DNA from 3 places in the Micromonospora sp. NPDC005172 genome. Region 1 is predicted to be linked to each of the others. Evidence: predicted binding sites of a transcription regulator. Region 1 holds the regulator's gene; each other region holds the start of a gene.
The links. Region 1 encodes HrcA, which represses chaperone genes, less so after heat shock. Its sites were predicted from a motif close to GGTTNGCACNCTCNNNNNGAGNGTGCNAACC; they were not measured.
Positions count from the first base shown of each region.

Region 1 (2,267 bases):
AGGCCGACGATCGACCAGATGAGCTGGAAGTTGAGCGCCGACACGGCGTGCGCCCGGACGGTCGGGGACTGGTTGCCCCGGGCCAGCAACGCCACCAGCGGAGCGATCCAGCCGAGCACGCCGCCGCTGATGATCATGCCGGCCGCGCCACCGAAGTGCGCGACCAAGGCCCAGGTCTTGTCCTCGTTGTTGGCGTAGCCGCCGCCGGGGCCGCCGTACGCGCCGCCCGTCGGATAGCCGCCAGTCGCGCCACCCGGCGGGTAACCGCCCGGTGGGGGGTAGCCACCCGGCGGAGGGTAGCCGCCCGACGGCGGTTGGTCACCGGTGGGCGGCGGATAGCCACCGGCCGGGGGATAGCCGCCCGGGCCGGGTGCCCCGGACAGTGGTGCGGTGGGCGGCTCGCCCGAGTAGGACGAGCCGGGGGAGGTCGGCTCCGGCGGATAACCGCCGGGGTCTCCCGCGCCGGGAGGGCGAGGTGGTTCAGTCATGGTTGTCACGGTAGGTGCCGATGGCAATGTCGCACCAGTGCGAGTCCGTCGGGCCGGCCCGACGGAACGGACGGCGACGACCTTGATCATCGCGTCGGCGGGGGCACCGACGTAGACTGGCACTCGTTACAGTCGAGTGCCAGGACGGCCGGTCGGCCCGGATGGGCCGGCGGGCCGACGTGCGACAGGAGGTGCGGAGGATGGGTCTGGACGACCGGAAGCTCGCCGTGCTCCGCGCCATCGTCGAGGACTACGTCTCGACCCAGGAGCCGGTCGGCAGCAAGGCGCTTGTCGAGCGGCACCAGCTCGGGGTCTCCCCGGCGACGGTCCGCAACGACATGGCCGTGCTGGAGGAGGAGGGCTACATCCGGCAGCCGCACACCAGCGCCGGCCGGGTGCCCACCGACCGTGGCTACCGGCTCTTCGTCGACCGGCTGTCCCGGGTCAAGCCACTCAGCCCGGCCGAGCGGCGCGCCATCGAGCGCTTCCTCGTCGGCGCCGTCGACCTCGACGACGTGGTCCACCGCACCGTACGGCTGCTCGCCCAGCTGACCCGCCAGGTGGCTGTCGTGCAGTACCCGAGCCTCGCCCGCTCCTCGGTGCGACACCTGGAGCTGGTGCCGATCTCCACCACCCGGCTGATGCTCGTCATGATCGCCGACACCGGCCGGGTGGAGCAGCGGCTGGTGGAGCTGCCGGGGCCGGTGCCCGCCGAGGACGTGACCGACCTGCGTCGCCTGGTCAACGAGAAGCTCACCGGTGAGCGCCTGTCGGACACGCCTCCCCTGGTGCAGGCGCTGGTCGAGGAGGCGCCGGTGCAGCTGCGCCCCGCCATGACCACGCTCTCCACCGTCCTGCTGGAGACGCTTGTCGAGCGGCACGAGGAACGCATCGCCCTGGCCGGCACCGCCAACCTGACCCGGGGTGGTCTGCTCGACTTCCAGGGTTCGCTGCGGCCGATCCTGGAGGCGCTGGAGGAAGAGGTCGTGCTCCTCAAGCTCATCGGCGAGACCGAACCCAGCACGACCCGTGTGCTGATCGGCGACGAGAACGAGTTCGACAACCTGCGCGCCGCCTCGGTGGTCAGCACCGGGTACGGCCCGGGGGCCACCATCGTGGGCGGCCTTGGGGTGCTGGGGCCCACCCGGATGGACTACCCCGGCAATATCGCCATGGTGCGCGCCGTGGCACGCTACGTGGGCGAGCTGCTGGCCCAGAACTGACCAGTCAGGGCCGACGGCCGGCTGCGGCCGCCGGTCGGCGCAACGCGAGACGAACATGAGGACACGGAACGCAGTGGCCAGGGACTACTACGGCATCCTCGGTGTCAGCCGGGAAGCCTCCGATGACGAGATCAAGCGCGCCTACCGCAAGCTGGCGCGCCAGTTCCACCCGGACGTCAATCCGGACCCGGAGGCCCAGGAGAAGTTCAAGGACATCAACGCCGCGTACGAGGTCCTCTCGGACGATCGGAAGCGGCAGATCGTCGACCTGGGTGGCGACCCGCTCGCCCCGGGAGGCGGGGGCGCGGGCGGCCCTGGTGGTCCGGGCGGTGCCGGCCCGTTCGTCGGCTTCCAGGACATCATGGACGCCTTCTTCGGTGGTGCCGCAGGCGGCGCCGGCCGTGGGCCGCGTCCACGGACCCGTCCGGGCGCCGACGCGATCCTGCGCCTCGAACTCGACCTGCACGAGACGGCGTTCGGCGTCGAGGCCCCGATCACCGTCGACACCGCTGTGCTCTGCACCACCTGCTCGGGCGCGGGCACCGCGGCCGGCACC
Region 1 covers NZ_JBEXIL010000058.1:11,900-14,166, reverse strand. Annotated here, with positions in the region: gene ABZV06_RS27830 (DUF4870 domain-containing protein) at 1-488, opposite strand, end outside; gene hrcA (heat-inducible transcriptional repressor HrcA) at 689-1,711, shown strand; gene dnaJ (molecular chaperone DnaJ) at 1,785-2,267, shown strand, end outside.

Region 2 (2,267 bases), on a different contig from region 1:
CGATGCGGTGCTTGCGCTCCTTGAGCTCGACCTCGGTGGCCGCGCCGACCTTGATCACCGCAACGCCACCGGCCAGCTTGGCCAGCCGCTCCTGCAGCTTCTCGCGGTCGTAGTCGGAGTCACTCTTGTCGATCTCGGCCCGGATCTGGTTGACCCGGCCCTGGATCTGCTCGGCGTCACCGGCACCGTCGACGATGGTGGTCTCGTCCTTGGTCACCACGACCTTGCGGGCGCGGCCCAGCATGTCGACGCCGACGGCGTCGAGCTTGAGGCCGACCTCCTCGCTGATGACCTGACCACCGGTGAGGATGGCGATGTCGGCGAGCATGGCCTTGCGGCGGTCACCGAAGCCCGGCGCCTTGACGGCGACCGACTTGAAGGTGCCCCGGACCTTGTTGACGACCAGGGTGGCCAGAGCCTCGCCCTCGATGTCCTCGGCGATGATCAGCAGCGGCTTGCCCGACTGCATGATCTTCTCGAGGATCGGGAGCAGGTCCTTGACCGACGAGATCTTGCTGTTGACGATCAGGAGGTAGGGGTCGTCGAAGACGGCCTCCATGCGCTCCGGGTCGGTCATGAAGTAGGCCGAGACGTAGCCCTTGTCGAAGCGCATACCCTCGGTGAGCTCCAGCTCCAGCCCGAAGGTGTTGCTCTCCTCGACGGTGATGACGCCTTCCTTGCCGACCTTGTCCATCGCCTCGGCGATGATCTCGCCGACGCTGCTGTCACCAGCGGAGATGGAGGCGGTGGAGGCGATCTGCTCCTTGGTCTCGACGTCCTTGGCGAGCTTGGACAGCTCCTCCGAGACGCTCGCGACAGCAGCCTCGATGCCCCGCTTCAGGGCCATCGGGTTGGCGCCGGCGGCCACGTTGCGCAGGCCCTCGCGAACCAGGGCCTGGGCCAGGACGGTCGCCGTCGTCGTGCCGTCACCGGCGACGTCGTCGGTCTTCTTGGCGACCTCCTTGACCAGCTCGGCGCCGATCTTCTCGTACGGGTCCTCGAGCTCGATCTCCTTGGCGATGCTCACACCATCGTTGGTGATGGTGGGGGCACCCCACTTCTTCTCGAGCACGACGTTGCGGCCCTTGGGGCCGAGGGTCACCTTCACGGCGTCAGCGAGCTGGTTCATGCCCCGCTCGAGGCCGCGGCGCGCCTCTTCGTCGAACGCGATCATCTTTGCCATACGGCGTTGTCCTCCTGGACACTCACGGCCACCCGAGTGTGTGTCCCGGATGGGCCGCCTGGTTTACGCACCTTGGGACGTCGCCACCAGGCGACGACGACGTCCTCCGGTCGGGCCGGATAGCCCGCGACGACCGGCCATGTGCTGCCCCGGCGTCTCCACACCGGCACAACCAGGCCCCACCGTCCCGACCATTGGCACTCACGGTACGCGAGTGCCAATGACTTGTTTAGCACTCTCACCTGCCGAGTGCAAGCACGATGAGCTCGGTCAGCCGAGTTCCGCGGCCAGTGTGGCCGCGTTCACGGGCCCTTCGTGAGCACGTTGCTCGGCGTACGTGATCAGCAGCCCGACCAACTGGACGAGGTGGGCCGGCAGGGCCAGCACCGCCGTGAGGCCGATGACCGCCACCACCCCGACCGCGGCACCCGGGGACGCGAAGGGATCCGCGCCGAACGCGGCGGTACCGGCCGACTCCAGGATCCCGGGAACCATGGTTCCGATGATCACCGCGACACCCACTAGGGCCACCCGACCGAGCAGCATCCCGAGCCGGTCGTGGAACATCCGGAACGAACGGCCGATCGGGTTGTCCCGCTCGAACAGGTAGACCGGCCCGGCCATGCTCAACGCGAACGCCAGGTAGATGCCCGGCAGCACGCAGAAACAGACTCCGACGCCGATGAGCAGGCTGACCAGCAGCGTCCAGCCCCACACGCCGAGCGCCCGACGCAGCCCGTACCGCAGCGCCGCGTCGAGGCGGGCGGGTCGGCCGGCCGCCTGCTGGGTGATCACCCAACTACCCGCGGCCCAGCCCAGCGCCTGCACGAGGCCGATCACCAGGCTGCCGCCGACCAGCACGACGACGAGGGTCAACAGGCCGGTGGCGAAGTTGTCCGGAAGCCCGCTCGGGTTCGTCTCGGCCTGCGCCTCCCAGGCGGGCGACGGGTCCACACCGAACGAGATGACCGAGAGCACCGCCGCCGGCAGCACCTGCGTGAGCAGCATGATCGGCACCAACTGCCGCCAGCCCCGGCGCAGCGCGCCCCAGAACCGCTCGAACCAGGCACCGATGCCGGCACCG
Region 2 covers NZ_JBEXIL010000034.1:1,752-4,018, reverse strand. Annotated here, with positions in the region: gene groL (chaperonin GroEL) at 1-1,183, opposite strand, end outside; gene ABZV06_RS21985 (hypothetical protein) at 1,454-2,267, opposite strand, start outside.
Region 2: the regulator HrcA is predicted to act here: its motif matches at 1,376-1,406, upstream of groL (chaperonin GroEL).

Region 3 (2,267 bases), on a different contig from region 1:
TGGCGCGGCGGGGCACCTCGGCCAGTTCGCCGCACCAGAGGGCGGCCTCGACCAGGTCGCCGTCGACGCCGACCCACTCCGCCTCCGCGCCGGCCGGGATGAGCGCGTGGTCCAGGCCCGGCGCGACCTTCACCACAGTGCGCGGCACCCGCTCGGCCAGCCCCGTCACGAAGTCCCACGGCGGCGAGTAGGCGCGCGGATCGAAGATCCGTCGGCCGGTGCCGGTGGCGCGTCGGGCCGGGTCGCAGAAGACGCCATCCACCCGCGACACGTCGAACGCGGTCGCGTCGCCGCACTCGACCGTGAACAGGTCGGCCACCCCCGCGGCTGCGGCGTTGGCGGCGGCCATTTCGGCGGTCACCGGGTCGGCCTCCACCCCGTACACCCGGATGCCGGCGCGGGCGGCGGCCAGGGCGTCGGCGCCGAGGCCGCACCCGAGATCGGCCAGGGTCCGCACGCCGGCCGCGCGCAGCCGGGCGGCGCGGCGGTCGGCGACCACCCGGCGGGTGGCCTGTTCCAGGCCGGGGCGGGTGAGGAACATCCCGGCGGCGGCCGGGCCGAACTTGCCCACCGCACGGTGCCGAAGCTCGGCCTGGGTGAGTGCAGCCGCCGCCAGCGTGGGCGGCACCCCGGTCGCGCGCAGCGCCGACGCCGCGGTCAGTGGATCGCCGCCGGCCAGTTCGGCCGCCGCCGCGAGGGCGGCCGACCCCTCGGGGGTACGTAGTGCCGCCAGCTGATCGAGATCCACCTACCCATTCTCCCGGCCGGGGTAAAAATACCGCTGGCGGGGCGCGACGCGCTGGCACTCTCCTTGACGGAGTGCTAGCCACGGAATAACCTGCGATTAGCACTCTCACCCTGAGGGTGCCAGCTTCCGGGTCTCGCGACCCGGGCGCGCACGCCAGGCGGACCGGCACCCGCGACGACGGTCCCGCCCGGTGGCATGAGGCAGATTGACGCTGGTCGGCCCCGCCGACCAGCAACGGAACCAGTAGTACCCCAGGAGGGTATGCCCGTGACTACCGCGACCAAGGTTGCTATCAAGCCGCTCGAGGACCGCATTGTGGTCCAGGCGAACGAGGCTGAGACCACCACGGCGTCGGGCATCGTGATCCCCGACACCGCCAAGGAGAAGCCGCAGGAGGGCACTGTCCTCGCTGTGGGCCCGGGGCGCGTCGACGACAACGGCAACCGGGTTCCGGTTGACGTGCAGGTCGGCGACACCGTCCTTTACTCGAAGTACGGCGGCACCGAGGTCAAGTACGCCGGCGAGGAGTACCTGGTGCTCTCCGCCCGCGACGTCCTCGCGGTCATCGAGAAGTAAGCAACCGATCAGTGCCACTGCCCCGGTCCGGCTCGCCGGGCCGGGGCAGTGGCACTTCGAAGGGACATACATGGCGAAGATCCTCAGCTTCTCGGACGACGCCCGGCACCTGCTGGAGCACGGTGTCAACGCCCTCGCGGATGTGGTCAAGGTCACCCTCGGCCCGCGCGGGCGCAACGTCGTCCTGGACAAGAAATTCGGTGCGCCGACGATCACCAACGATGGTGTGACCATCGCCAAGGAGATCGAGCTCACCAACCCGTACGAGAACCTCGGCGCGCAGCTGGTCAAGGAGGTGGCGACCAAGACCAACGACGTCGCCGGCGACGGGACCACCACCGCGACCGTGCTGGCCCAGGCGATGGTTCGCGAGGGTCTGCGCAACGTGACCGCCGGGACCAACCCGGCCGGCCTCAAGCGGGGCATCGACGCGGCGGCCGCCAAGGTCTCCGAGGCGCTGCTCGGCCGTGCCGCCGAGGTCACCAGCAAGGAGTCGATCGCGAACGTGGCGACGATCTCCGCGCAGGACGCCACGATCGGCGATCTGATCGCCGAGGCGATGGAGCGGGTCGGCCGCGACGGTGTCATCACCGTCGAGGAGGGCTCGATGCTCACCACCGAACTGGACGTGACCGAGGGTCTCCAGTTCGACAAGGGCTTCATCTCGCCGAACTTCGTCACCGACCTGGAGGGTCAGGAGTCCGTCCTTGAGGACGCGTACATCCTGGTCACCACCCAGAAGATCTCGGCGATCGAAGAGCTGCTGCCGCTGCTGGAGAAGATCCTGCAGAACAGCAAGCCCCTGCTGATCATCGCCGAGGACGTGGACGGCCAGGCGCTCTCCACCCTGGTGGTCAACTCGCTGCGCAAGACCCTCAAGGTCTGCGCGGTCAAGGCCCCGGGCTTCGGTGACCGGCGCAAGGCGATGCTCCAGGACATCGCG
Region 3 covers NZ_JBEXIL010000011.1:37,868-40,134, forward strand. Annotated here, with positions in the region: gene ABZV06_RS10020 (methyltransferase domain-containing protein) at 1-748, opposite strand, end outside; gene groES (co-chaperone GroES) at 1,010-1,324, shown strand; gene groL (chaperonin GroEL) at 1,395-2,267, shown strand, end outside.
Region 3: the regulator HrcA is predicted to act here: its motif matches at 843-873, upstream of groES (co-chaperone GroES).